DNA from 3 places in the Chelatococcus sp. YT9 genome. Region 3 is predicted to be linked to each of the others. Evidence: riboswitches for the same ligand, from Rfam matches in the RefSeq annotation. Region 3 holds a riboswitch; each other region holds the start of a gene.
What was found. A riboswitch is a leader RNA that binds a small molecule or an ion and turns the genes downstream of it on or off. The one in region 3 is predicted to bind cobalamin.
Positions count from the first base shown of each region.

Region 1: another riboswitch for cobalamin. It lies ahead of KIO76_RS10655 (CbtB domain-containing protein); the one in region 3 lies ahead of KIO76_RS30055 (DUF1852 domain-containing protein).
Region 2: another riboswitch for cobalamin. It lies ahead of KIO76_RS24860 (ABC transporter ATP-binding protein); the one in region 3 lies ahead of KIO76_RS30055 (DUF1852 domain-containing protein).

Region 1 covers NZ_JAHBRW010000001.1:2,345,013-2,349,581, reverse strand. Annotated here, with positions in the region: gene cobW (cobalamin biosynthesis protein CobW) at 1-925, opposite strand, end outside; gene KIO76_RS10665 (DUF1636 family protein) at 922-1,347, opposite strand; gene KIO76_RS10660 (CbtA family protein) at 1,344-2,114, opposite strand; gene KIO76_RS10655 (CbtB domain-containing protein) at 2,122-2,295, opposite strand; cobalamin riboswitch at 2,329-2,544, opposite strand; gene KIO76_RS10650 (MFS transporter) at 2,579-3,793, opposite strand; gene KIO76_RS10645 (aldo/keto reductase) at 3,813-4,569, opposite strand, start outside.
Region 2 covers NZ_JAHBRW010000002.1:1,049,018-1,053,586, forward strand. Annotated here, with positions in the region: gene KIO76_RS24845 (amidoligase family protein) at 1-620, opposite strand, end outside; gene KIO76_RS24850 (hypothetical protein) at 656-892, opposite strand; gene KIO76_RS24855 (TerC family protein) at 934-1,689, opposite strand; cobalamin riboswitch at 2,074-2,282, shown strand; gene KIO76_RS24860 (ABC transporter ATP-binding protein) at 2,404-3,273, shown strand; gene KIO76_RS24865 (ABC transporter substrate-binding protein) at 3,270-4,253, shown strand; gene KIO76_RS24870 (FecCD family ABC transporter permease) at 4,266-4,569, shown strand, end outside.
Region 3 covers NZ_JAHBRW010000003.1:204,550-209,118, forward strand. Annotated here, with positions in the region: gene KIO76_RS30045 (DUF4214 domain-containing protein) at 1-378, opposite strand, end outside; gene KIO76_RS30050 (methionine synthase) at 1,047-2,075, opposite strand; gene KIO76_RS30055 (DUF1852 domain-containing protein) at 2,103-3,086, opposite strand; cobalamin riboswitch at 3,250-3,462, opposite strand; gene istB (IS21-like element helper ATPase IstB) at 3,629-4,423, opposite strand; partial or broken gene istA (IS21 family transposase) at 4,413-4,569, opposite strand, start outside.

The DNA.
Region 1 (4,569 bases), on a different contig from region 3:
CGCCGACCCCCTGCACGAGAAGCCGGAGCGGCTTGCCGGCAACGGCGAGGAAGCCTTTGATGCGCAGGATGTCGTGGGCTTCGGCCGCGGCCTTGAGCCGGGCGACCACCACCTCCGTGTCATCCTGCTCGGGGATTTCGACGACGAACGAGTCGAAGTCGTCGTGATCGTGCTCCTCTTCCGCGTCGTGATGGGAGGGACGGGCATCGAGGTCGCTTTCGGCGGCGGCACCGAGGCCGAGCAGCACTTTGGGATCGACCACGCCCTCGCGGGTGGTGACGACCTTCACGGCGCGCGGCACGGTTTCCGCGATCTCGGCACGCACCCGCGCCTCGTCATCGCCGGTGAGAAGGTCCGCCTTGTTGAGGATGACGAGATCGGCCGAGAGCAGCTGATCCTCGAACACCTCCTCGAGGGGATTGTCGTGGTCGAGCGAGGGATCGGCTGCGCGCTGGCGGGCGAGCGCCTCGGGATCGTCGGCGAAACGCCCGGCGGCGGTTGCCGCGCCGTCGACCACGGTGATGACGCCGTCGACAGTGACGCGCGAGGCGATCGCCGGCCAGTTGAAGGCCTTGACCAAAGGCTTCGGCAGCGCGAGCCCCGAGGTCTCGATGAGAATATGCTCCGGCGGCTCGGCCTTGGCGAGCAGGCCCTCCAACGCCGGGATGAAATCATCCGCGACCGTGCAGCAGAGGCAGCCGTTGGCGAGCTCGACGATATTGTCCTCCGGGCAGGCCTCGACGCCGCAGCCCTTCAGGATCTCGCCGTCGATCCCGACATCGCCGAACTCGTTGACGATGACGGCGAGCCGGCGCCCGTCCGCGTTGGTGAGCACGTGGCGCAGGAGGCTCGTCTTGCCGGCGCCGAGAAAGCCGGTGACGATCGTGCAGGGAACCTTGGCCGTAGCCGCAACAGGGGAAGTCATGACGTCGTTTCCATCTTGCAGGCGAGCGCGATCTTGCAGGCGAGCGGCGGAACGCGCGCGACCACACCCTTGCGGATCGGCTGCGGGCGCTCACGCCAGGGAATGATGCCATCCGCCGCCACCGTATACTGGCGGGCAGCCAGGACGAGATCGTCGAGATGCTGATCGGCGTCGAGATCGCCGATCACGTAGGTCCATTTGCCGGGCGCCGCGAAAGCCACCGTGCAGGGCCGGCGGCAGACCGAGAGGCATTCCACGGGCGTCACCGTGACGTCCGCATCGCCTGCCAGGCGGTCAGCCAGCGTCCGCACCAGACCGCGTCCCGGCTCGTCATACGGCCCTTCCGTCGCACCGTCCTGCCGCCGCCGGCAGGTGACGCAGACCATCAGGGTCGTCGGCGCGACGGCTGCCGGCGGGTTCATGCCGAGCGCCGGGCAAAACGCGGCCAGAAGAACCCCACGGCGACCGCGACCGCCGCCCACAACGCCGCGTGCACGACGAGCGAGGCCGCTGCGAAATGGCCGGCAAGCTCGGCGGGGGCCCCGCTGGCATAGGCCTCCGGATGCGGCGCGCCGACGACATGCGGCGCGACGAGGAGGACGAAGCCAAGGATCTTCGCCCAGACGGCCGGCGTGCGGATGAGAAGCCACAGCGCGACGGCCGTCGCGACGGCGGTGGAGATCCACCAGATCTGGCGCGCGACCAGCGGCCCGGCCGCACTGCCCGGCAGCTCTGGGGCGAGCCCCAACGCAGGCGCGAGGCCGGTTGCGACGAAGGCCGCCGCCGCGAAGGCGAGCGCGTTCCTGATATTGATCGTCTCGCCCGCCACAAGGAGAGCCGCCAGCAGGATCAAGGCAAAGCCGATCGCTGTGACGATGGTGGTGAGCCCGGTGAAGGCCGAGCGCTCCAGGCCATCGGCGGGGCTCCAGCCCTCGGCATGGTCGCCGCCCTCCCCGGCTGGCGCATGCGCCTTGATGACGTTATGAGCCAGGACGACGCCCGATGTCTGAACCATGTGGGCGCCGAACAGACCGGCGGCCATGCCGTCGAGCGCGGCCGCGCTCTCGGGCTTCTCGAATTTTTCCCCAGCCAGGATCAGCGGAGTCGTGGTGAAATGCTGCAGGACCGCGATCGCAAGTCCCGCAACAAGGCCGGCCACAAGGGCAACGGCCAGCACACGATTGAACATGCCGCGATCAGTGGCAGGGAAAGCTCAGCGCATGGCGCGTGTCATGGGCCGCGTTGTGGACGGCCTCGGGATGCGCGAAGCCCGTCACGAAAACGAGCGCGACGCCCATCGCAAAGGCGACGAGGGCAACTTTCAGAACCTCAGCGCGAGAACCTAGTCCCGCAACGGCAACATTCGACACCGCGACCTCCTTCACTGCCCCACCGGCAGTTCCATGGCTTCCATCGCGAAGGCAGGTCTCCTGGCTTGCGGATCATCGGTGCGAACCGCCTTCCCAGATCGCCGCCGGAAAGACGGCAGATCCAGTGGCTGTCGTGGTTCGCGCCTCAACCGCTCACAGTTGCGGGGGCAGCTCCGGCCTTGGGGCAACGCGCCCCGCACCGGTATTCCCTTTTGACCTCTCACGAGGACCGTCGCGTCAGGCAGCTAGACGCCCACTTCCACCAAAAGTCAACGCGGAATCCTTATTCCACAAGCCGGTCGCGGTGGAGCAGCGCCGGAAAGAGGCGGGTCCACACCACCGCGATCGCGATGGTACCGAGGCCGCCCAGCGCGACCGCCGGCGCGGCGCCGATGAAGGCCGCGAGTGTACCCGACTCGAATTCGCCAAGCTGGTTGGAAGCGCCGATGAACACCGTGTTCACGGCGGCAACCCGGCCGCGCATGGTATCCGGTGTATCGGCCTGCACGAGCGTCTGGCGGACGAACACGCTGATCATGTCCGAGGCGCCGAGGATGACCAACGCACCGAGCGAGAGATAGAAGTTCGTCGAAAGGCCGAACACGATGGTCGCCAGCCCGAACAGGATGACGGCAGCGAACATCCGCTTACCGGCATTCCGGGCGATGGGACGATGCGCCAGTAACAGAGCCATTGCGGCCGCACCAACCGCCGGGGCGCTGCGCAGGAGCCCAAGGCCCACCGGACCGATATGCAGTATGTCGCTGGCATAGATGGGAAGGAGCGCGGTGGCACCGCCGAGCAACACGCCGAAGAGGTCGAGCGTGATGGCACCGAAGAGAACCGGCTTGCCACGGATGAAAGTCAATCCCGCGATGAGTGTCGACCAGTCGACCTTGGGCGGTGGAACCTTTTCCGCGCGCAGGCGGATCAATGTGACCGCGACCGCTGCCACCAGGAAGAGCAAGGCCGCGCCCCCGAAGGCCACATGGGCACCCGCTATATACAGGAGGCCGCCGATCGCCGGACCCGCAATGACAGCGACCTGGCCGACCGATGAACTCCAGGCAATGGCCTGCCCGAAGAGGGCGCGGGGCACCAGGTTCGGGACGAATGCTTGGCTTGCCGGCTGGTAGAAGGCCCGCGCTACGCCCATTAGCACGACGAGCGCATAGAGGGGCCATACCTCGGGCGGCTGCCAGATGGCGAAGAGAGCGAGGCCCACACAGATGAACGTGTTCAGTGCGAAACAGGCCATCATGATGAGCCGACGGTCGACCCGATCCGCCACGTGACCGGTCACAAGCACGAGGCTGATAACTGGCAGAAAGGCCGCGAGACCCACCAGTCCGAGCGCAAGCGCACTGCCGGTCAGGTCGTAGACCAGCCAGCCGACGGCGATATCGGTGATCTGCTGCGCGATCGACGCGCAAAAGCGCGCGCTGAGGAAAAGGGAGAAATCCCGCTCCCGGAAGATCCGCCAACTGGACGATGACATGGACGGTGTTCGGCTCCGCTCAGGCTGGCGTGCCGGTGATGCGATCGATCTCAGCCATGTCCTCCGCCGTCAGGCGCCAACCGGCCGCCTTGATGTTCGCCTCTACCTGCTCCGGCTTGGTGGCGCCTGCGATCACGCTCGCGACGAGCGGCCGCGCTGCGAGCCAGCTGAAGGCGAGTTCAAGCAGGCTGTGGCCACGCGCCTCGGCGAAGCCTCGCAGGGCCTCGACCACGTTCCAGTTCCGGTCATTGAAGTAGCGATCGGCATAGCGCTGCTCGGCGAAGCGTGTGCCGGGCGGCGGCGCCTCGCCCCGCTTGTACTTGCCCGTCAACAGTCCACTCGCCAGCGGGAAGAAGGGCAGAAGGCCGAAGCCGTAGCGGGACGCGGCTGGCACGAGCTCCCGCTCGATCCCGCGCTCGACCAGACTGTACTCGTCCTGGACGGAGGCGAAGCCGTTGATGCCGAGCTGGCGCGCCGTGAAATGCGCCTCGACCACCTGCCAGCCCGGCAGATTCGAGCAACCGATATAGCGGACCTTGCCGTCGCGGATAAGATCGTCGAGGGCGCGCAAGGTTTCCTCGATCGGCGTCAGCGGATCGGGGCGATGCAACTGATAGAGGTCGATCCAGTCCGTCTTGAGGCGCTTCAGGCTGGCCTCGACGGCGGCCATGATATAGCGGCGCGAGCCGCCCCTGAGCACATCCACGTCGTCCATCGCCATGCCGAATTTGGTGGCGAGCACGATGTCCTTGCGGCGCGGACCAAGGACTTCCCCG
Region 2 (4,569 bases), on a different contig from region 3:
GTGGGATTCGCTTCGACGTAATCGTCGCACAATGTCCGGAGGGTGGGAGCGTATTCCGGCGCGAGAACCCGCCGCACGTAGGCCGGCGGGAAGCGGGGTGGAGCGAAGGCTGCTTGCGGACATGAGTAGCCATGGGCGTGCCGCAAGTCAGGTTCAAGGGTGAGAAATGCCTGGAGCAGACTGAGGACGGACTTCGCATCTAGGCACCGCGGCACGACGTTGAAGTGAAGTCCGAGCCCGCCGAAGGGCGTGAAACCGTGACCGCCAGCACCCGCCTGGTGCAAGATACGCACGGCTCGGTCGATTTCGGGTAGCTTGGCGGTGGGCAAGGGGTCCGTGACAAGTTCCCGCGGCACGAATGGCGATAGCAGCCTTCCGAGTGACCGCGTTATCCAGGGATGTAACCAGGGCCACGGATTGTCCGCGCGCCTCGCGTGCACATGGCGGACATCCAATTCGACGCGAAGTCTCCCAAACGTCTCCGTGTGAACAGAAAAGGCGTAGGGATCTTCCTCCATGACCTCTCCGGAAAACGCCTTGGCCAAGGCAAGGGCCGCGCTTCTCGGGGAGATTCGCGTGAACTCGACCCCGACTTCTCGGGTCGCTACCTCGGGCAGCATCGCTGGAAGAGGATGAAACGCGTAACTTGCATACACTAGCAGCGATCCTTCGTCAGCAAAGCCAGCATGTGCTCCTGGTCTGGCGGGTTACATCCAACGAATTGTGCCGGTTCATAAAGCCGATGGCAGGCAGGCAGGTGTTTTTCAGCGATGAGCCGCGGCGCCGCGCGGCTCGGATGGCTGCCGTCCGACGTGGACCGGGGCGTCGGCCATCCAAGCGAGCATGGCTTGTCCTTGGCGGCCGTCTCACGCGGCGTGGTCTGGATTGACATCCGCGCTCCTGATCGGCCAGCGGCCTCCAGCTACCGGCCCGTTATCGCTCTGCCGAGGTGTCAGACCTTGCTTTGCGACGCGCGGCGCGGCGGGAAAGCATGTTCAAGCCTTCGATTAGACCTGAAAACGCCATAGCCGCGTAGATGTAGCCCTTCGGGACATGCGCACCGAAGCCCTCCGCAATCAACGTCATCCCGATCATCAGAAGGAATCCCAGCGCGAGCATGACGACGGTCGGATTATCATGGATGAATGTCGCTAGAGGATTGGCTGCCAGGAGCATGACCGTCACTGCGACGATCACCGCAATGACCATGATCATGACGATATCGGTCATTCCAACGGCTGTGATGATGCTGTCCAGCGAGAAGACAAGATCGAGCAGCAGGATCTGCACGATCGCAGATCCAAACGTCATCGTGGCTTTGGCAGTATCGAATATGTCGCCACTCGGCGTCGGATCGACATTGTGGTGAATCTCCTTCGTCGCTTTCCAGACGAGAAAGAGCCCGCCCGCGATGAGAATAATGTCGCGCCACGAAAATGCGTGCCCGAAAATTGCGAAGACAGGCTGCGTCAGGGTCACAATGATTGCGATCGTGCCGAGCAGCCCAAGCCGGAGGAACAACGCCAGGCCGATCCCGATCCGGCGGGCTCGCGACCGCTGATGCTCGGGCAGCTTATTGGTGAGAATTGAAATGAAGATGAGGTTGTCGATGCCGAGCACCACCTCCATCACAACGAGCGTCACGAGTGCCACCAAGGTCGTTGGATCCGTGATCCAAGAGAAATCCATTCAGTTCTAGTCCTTTCAATTGACGACGAGATGCAGCCCAGCGGCTGAGACATTTTGGATCGCTTGGCGGCCGAGCCTCAATATAGGTGAGCGATACGCCGACGCCAGCGACAGCCTTGACGAGATGCCCACGATCGCGAGGTGACGAGCCGGGCGCGGTGACCGCCCGAGGCCTGCTCGCCAAACATGTCGGGCGTCGAGAACCGCTGTGGCCGCCAACAGCCTCGACATATCTGTTGCACAACCGCCCCTCGATGATACGCGGCTAGCGAGGTGGGATCTCATTGACCCTTTGCGAAGCGTGGTGTAGCCAATGGCAATTGAAACGTTATCACATTACATAAATTGTGGCGGTGGCGTGTTGCGGTCATGGTGCGTCTGTACTACAAGGCATGTGTGTTGGTGCCCCGCCTCGGCGGGGTGAAACGGGAATACGGTGAGCGTCGCAACCTCTGGTTCAAACGCGAAGCCGTAGCTGCCCCCGCAACTGTGAGCGGTAGCAAAGGGCAAGACGCCACTGGCCTCGACTGGCTGGGAAGGCGCCCTAAGCAAGAACCGCAAGCCAGGAGACCGGCCAGCACGACATTGCCAATCCGTCGGTGGGACGGAGGAGGAGGTTTCGTGGCTCATCCAATAGCCATGCCCAAGGCATGGGCGCGATCACCATTGGCGCGTGCGCGGCGCAATCGTCATTCCTGCGCGAATGACTGATCCATGTCTTCGATAGATCATCCGACACACGGGTTCACGGCACGCGAGCCCATGGCTGCGCGCGAGCGTGTCCGGACCGACGCGGCAAAGCTGACGGTCACGGACCTCAATTTCTCGATCGCCCAACGCAAGCTCCTAGATGGCATCATGCTGTCGCTCGCTCCCGGCGAGCGCTTTGGCATTATTGGACCAAACGGCAGCGGCAAATCCACGCTCCTGCGTTGCCTGTATGCCTGGCATCGGCCTGACAGCGGCCAAGTATGCCTGAACGGCCAGGATCTCTTCACGCTGGATGCGACCAAGCGGGCATGCGAAGTTGCCGTACTCGCTCAGCATGCGGAGGCGAGCCTCGGGCTGACCATAGAGGAAGTGGTGGCGCTTGGGCGTCTTCCGCACCGCCGGTTGCCGAAACATGAACGCGCCGATGACGACGACGCAATCGAACGAGCGCTCACGGCCGTTGACATGCTGGCGTGGCGGCAGCGTTCCTTCGCGCCTCTCTCGGGTGGCGAGAAGCAGCGCGTGCTTTTTGCCCGCGCGCTAGCGCAGCAGCCTTCCATCCTTATTCTCGATGAGCCGACGAATCACCTCGATATTCGCCATCAACTGATGGTGCTCGAGGTGGCACGCAGCCAGAACATCACCGTCATCGCAACGTTGCATGATCTCAACATCGCGGCGCGCTGGTGTGATCGCCTGTGCCTGCTCGACCAGGGGCGCATTCGCCGGATCGGGCCTCCCGAGACGGTGCTGGATCCCGTGCTGATCGGCGCTGTCTACGGTGTAGACGTGGAGCGGGATCGTGATCCGCGTACAGGCCACCCACGATTGAGCTTTCACCTTCCGCTCCAGACGTCAGGATCCGTCCTATGATACTGTCATTCAAAACGATGCGGTGGCTTGCCGGCATGGCCGCCATCGGCGTCCTCGCCCTCTCGCACGCACCCTCCTTTGCCTATCCGGTCGAAGTCCAGTCCTGTTTTGACAAGGTGACCTTCGACGCGCCGCCGAAACGGCCAGTTGTCAACGATTTCAACATGGTTCAGACGGTGCTCGACATGGGCCTTATCGACCGTTTCGTCGGCGTTGCAGGTATCGGCGGCGTGAAGAAGGGCGTTGACGATCCTGAAGGCGCACTCGCTGCAAGGCCGCAGTTTTCCGAACGCTATCCGACGATGGAAGCCATTCTCGGCCAGGACGCCGATTTCTACTTCGCCGGCTGGCAATATGGTTTCAGCGAGGCCACGGGCGTCACTCCGCAAAAGCTGGCCGACCTCGGAGTGAAGACCTACGTGCTCTATGAGAGCTGCATTCGCATCGGACCGAGGCCTCCCGTCTCGATGGACACCATGTATGCTGATGTCCTGGCGCTCGGCCGCATCTTCAACGTCGAGGATAAAGCCGAAGCAATGGTGGCGGATTTCCGCAAGCGCGTCGCGGCGGTGACGGAGCGCACGGCCAAGGCTGAGCGGCGGCCGCGCATCATGTATTGCGGCGACTGCAACAGCGACACGCCGCCGCGCTCCATCGGAGCAGAGGGTATGCCGCGTCACCTCTTCAATCTCGCGGGTGGCGAGAATATCTTTGACGATATCAAGGACTCCTATGTTCCCGTGAGCTGGGACGCAGTGGTCGAGCGGGATCCGGAGTGGATCGTGATCTCAAATCCACGCATCCCGCCCGAGCAAAGCATCGCTTATCTGACGTCTGCTCCTGCATTGCGTAATGTCAGCGCAGTAAAAAACCGGAACTTCTTCGTTATGTCCTATCAGGAGCGCTCGCCCTCGACGCGCAACGTTCAGGCGCTCGAGCGCCTGGCCCGCGCGGTCCATCCCGAACTCTTCGACGACTGAACGATGATGGACATGTCCGCGACGGGCGCCGAGCCGGCGGCGCAGCGCACCGATCCGCTTATTCCGCTGATCGTGGGCCTCAGTGCGGCGGCTATCCTCTCCACCATATTGACGGTGGGCATCGGGTCAGTTTCCATTCCGCCGGAGAAAGCGCTCGCTATCGTGCGAGAGGCTTTGCGGCCGACTGGAGAAGCCGCAAACTGGACGCGTGGACAGGAACACATCATTCTTGATCTGCGCATTCCACGGGCGCTACTCGGCGCCATGGTCGGTGCCGGGCTCGGTATCGTTGGGGCGGTGCTACAGAGCATCACCC
Region 3 (4,569 bases):
CGCGAAATAGACGCCGACCGTGGTGCGGTTGGCCTGCACGGCGCCATCGGTGCCGCCGACGGCGAGCAGCGCCAGGAGGACAGGGGCGATGCCATTGGCCTGCAACTCATTGGCCCAGTAGGTCTGGCCGGCGGCATCGGGCGTGCGGTTGAAGAGATGGGCATAGAGCGAGCCGACGAGGATATGGGCGTTGGTGATGGAGGGGCTGTCGAGCCAGGGGTTGAGGGCCTTGGCCTCGGGCGTTGCCGCCCAGGCATTGATGAAGGCGGTCTCGGTCATGGTGGGATAGAGGGAGACCCACCAGGCATAGCCGTTGGGCTCCGGCGCCCGCCCGAGGAAGGCATTGTACATCTGTGCGGTGAATTGTTGGGCGGGCATGGGAATTTCCTCACCTACAGTGTTTCATCTGAAACTATAAATCCTTCCGCCCACTCCATTTTGTCCAACGTATAAAGGTCAATAATAAATCCCTCTGGGAAAGACGAAAATCCCGGAAGACGTCTATATTCTTCAACCGACAGCCGGATCACCCCCGCACGGTTACGTACCAATCCCGAAGGAAAAGGCAGGAAGCGGACGCGGACGAGCCTATGTCTCGCGGCGCGCGGTCGAAAAGCAAGTAAAATCCGTAGCTTAGAAAGACTACAAGGTGCAGCGATCGGCTTCCCGTATTTGGCGAGGCCGTCCAGGATCGCGGTGATCAATGCGCCGATCTGCCGAGACTCAGCAATCCCGGAGCCCCACGACGTAGCCGCGGGGCGTGCCCAGGCAAATGCCGGAGGCTACCGTCGGCCTGGAGCCGCGCCCACAGCTGCCATTGAGCGCGCCCCAAAAGCCAGTCCTCCTCCAGAACGAACGCTCTGCTGGAAAGAAACTGGGGAAACGTCACATTATACCTATATTTGCCACTCAAGCGTGCATAGGGCGGGTAAAGCCGATGCAGTTGAGCAATTGCCCGTGTTCGTGGTCTCGGCGGAAACGCCTCTTGCACGCCGGATCGGCATTACCATTTCGACGAAGCGGGTAAGCCGATCCCGGAAACGCTCCTAGGCCGAGAGTTCTTTGCGGACGATTTCTGCGCCTGCACTTAAAGCGCTCAGCTTGCCTCTTGCCACTCGACGAGAGAGGGGCGCCATGCCGCAATTGGTGCAGGGGTACAGTTTGTCGGCATCGACAAACTGAAGGGCCTTCCGGAGAGTGTTGGCGACTTCTTCCGGGGTCTCAATAGTATTGGACGCCACGTCGATGGCCCCCACCATCACCTTCTTACCTCGAACCAGTTCAATGAGATCTATCGGAACGTGCGAGTTGTGGCATTCCAGCGAGATCAGATCGATACTGGATTTTTGCAGCTTGGGGAAAGACTCCTCATATTGCCGCCACTCCGACCCCAGAGTCTTCTTCCAGTCCGTGTTGGCCTTGATGCCGTAACCATAGCAAATATGGACGGCGGTCTCGCATTTGAGGCCTTCGATAGCCTTTTCCAGGGTGGCAACACCCCAGGCATTCACGTCGTCGAAGAAGACATTGAATGCGGGCTCGTCGAATTGGATGATGTCGACACCCGCAGCCTCCAACTCCCTTGCTTCCTCATTGAGGATCTTTGCGAATTCCCAGGCTAGTTTTTCGCGGCTTTTATAGTGGCTGTCATAGAGCGTATCGATCATGGTCATCGGACCCGGCAGAGCCCATTTGATAGGCTGCTTGGTCTGCTGGCGCAGAAACTTGGCGTCTTCCACAAAAACCGGCTTTTGCCTTGACACCGCGCCGACGACTGTCGGGACGCTCGCATCATACCGATCGCGAATTCTCACCGTCTCGCGCTTCTCGAAATCAACACCGTCGAGGTGCTCGATGAACGTCGTGACGAAATGCTGGCGCGTTTGCTCGCCATCGCTGACGATATCGATGCCTGCCTGTCGTTGATCGTCCAGAGCCAAACGGAGGGCATCCCGTTTGCCCTCGATCAAGTCTTCACCATGCAGTTTCCAGGGCGACCAAAGCTTCTCAGGCTGAGCGAGCCAGGAGGGTTTCGGCAAGCTGCCGGCGGTTGACGTGGGCAACAGTGTTCTCATGACAGGCGACCTTGTTGTTTCGTGTAATCAAAGAGCGTAATTGGCAGACCACCGCTCAAGAAGGGTCTTGTACGGTTTGATGAAGTGCTCTTCGGCAAACCTGCCTTGCTCAATAGCCAGCCGGCTGCGCTCTTCTCGATCGTAGACAATTCGCGTTACGGAATAATCCTGATACTTCAGACTTGGCTGATAGCAGGCCCCTGCTGCGGAACTAGCATTGTAAATCTCAGGTCGATAGATCTTTTGGAACGTTTCCATCGTGCTGATAGTACTGATTAGCTCAAGATTTGTGTAATCGCAAACTAGGTCGCCGTTGAAATAGAAGGCTAAAGGCGCGACGCTGTCCGGGGGCATGAAAAAGCGAACGTTCAATCCCATTTTCTGGAAGTACAAATCGGTCGAAGACAATTCATCCTGCTCGTACTCGACACCCAATACAGGGTGCTGATTCCCAGTTCGACGATATGTTTTGCTGCTTGAGACACTCAGGCATATGATCGGCGGTTTGCGGAAGTGCTCGTTGTAAACATCTGAGTTTATGAAATTTTTGAACAGGTTGCCATGCAGATTGCCAAAATTGTCTGGTATGCTGAAGTCCGGGCGGTCCTGATTGTGCTCCGATAGCAATACGCTGAAGTCGTAATCTCGTACGTAAGAGGAAAAATTATTCCCCAGGATACCCCGGATTCGCTTATTGCTGGCTCGATCGACGATGTTCGTCTCCAGCATCTCAATTAGAGGGAACGGCTCATCGTTTCCTTCAGCACCTACATTCATCTGAACTGAAATGATTTCGAGCTCGACAGAATAACGATCGCCTTTTGGGTTATCCCAATGCGCCAGAGCGTTGAAACGATTGTCAATCATCCGCAGGGCGTTGCGTAGGTTCTCCTGGCGGCCCTCCCCTCGGGCCAAGTTAGCAAAGTTGGTGGTGATACGCGTATTGTCTGAGGGACGATAATCCTCATCAAAACGAATGCGCTTAAGGCTGAACGCAAAATCGGCGCTCATCGTGACCGGCCGTCGATCGACAAGGGGTACGCCAGAGGCGGCGACTTGAGTTGCGGTTTGAAACATGACTTACCCCAATGAGTTGGGGCAGGGATCAGCGGACACATAGCAAGTCAGGCCGCTATGCGACCTCCGCTACGGCACACCGGGACACCCCGCCCGTGGACGTTATTTCGCCAAGGCAGGTCTCCTGGCTCACGGGTCGTCGCCTCCGTCCGTCTTCCCAGGGGTTCACCCCAGTGACACGCTGGACATCAGCTCGCCGCTTACAGTTGCGGGGGCAGCGCCGGCATTCCTTGTTACGGGGCACCGGCTTCCCTCTTAGCCCCAGCGCGTTGCACGCAACGACCGGGGAACCTAGGCAGCCGCACATTCCTGCAATTCTCGCAGGAAGTCAATTGGGCATAAAGAAATGTTTATATCTTTATCGAGATTTTGACGGGCAATTTTGCGGCGCCGGCATTTCCTGCCTTGTTGATTTCCGCCGAGAAGTGACCCTGGATTTCCACTGAGAAGTGACCCGGGCTGATGGTGGTCTGGGGTCAAGTGGTGGTCAAGTTTCGCGGCTTCTCCCTGGTTGGCTTTGGTGGCTTTGCCGAGCTGCTCTTGAAGCGGAAGCTGTCATTGCCGGTCTCGAGGATATGGCAGTGATGGGTGAGCCGGTCGAGCAAGGCTGTGGTCATCTTGGCGTCGCCGAAGACGGTAGCCCATTCGGAGAAGCTGAGATTGGTGGTGATGACCACGCTGGTGCGCTCATAGAGCTTGCTCAGCAAGTGGAACAGCAAGGCGCCGCCGGAGGCGCTGAACGGCAGGTAGCCGAGCTCATCGAGGATGACGAGATCGGCATGGACGAGCCGGCCGGCGATCTGACCGGCTTTGCCCTGAGCCTTTTCCTGTTCGAGGGCGTTGACGAGCTCGACGGTGGAGAAGAAGCGGACCCGCCTGTGATGATGCTCGACGGCGTGGACGCCAAGAGCCGTGGCGATGTGGGTCTTGCCGGTGCCCGGCCCTCCGATCAGGACGACGTTGTGCGCGTCGTCGAGGAACTCGCAGCGATGGAGCTGGCGCACGAGCGCCTCGTTGACCTCGCTGCTGGTGAAGTCGAAGCCGGCGAGGTCGCGATAGGCCGGGAAGCGCGCGGCCTTGAGCTGGTAGGCGGTCGATCGCACCTCCCGCTCGGCGGTCTCGGCCTTCAGGAGTTGCGAGAGGATCGGCATGGCAGCCTCGAAGGCGGGAGACCCCTGTTCGGTGAGTTCGGCGACGGCTTGCGCCATGCCGTGCATCTTGAGGCTTCTCAGCATGATGACGATGGCTCCGCTGGCCGGATCATGACGCATGGCGTGCCTCCCTGGCTCGACGCAGGGCGTCATAGCGTTCCACATTGGCCTGAGGCTCGGTGGTCAGCGTGAGAGAGGCAGGAGCCAGGATGGGTGGCGTGCTCAGCGGCGTGCCGTCGATCAGCCGGTGCAGCAGGTTGAGGATG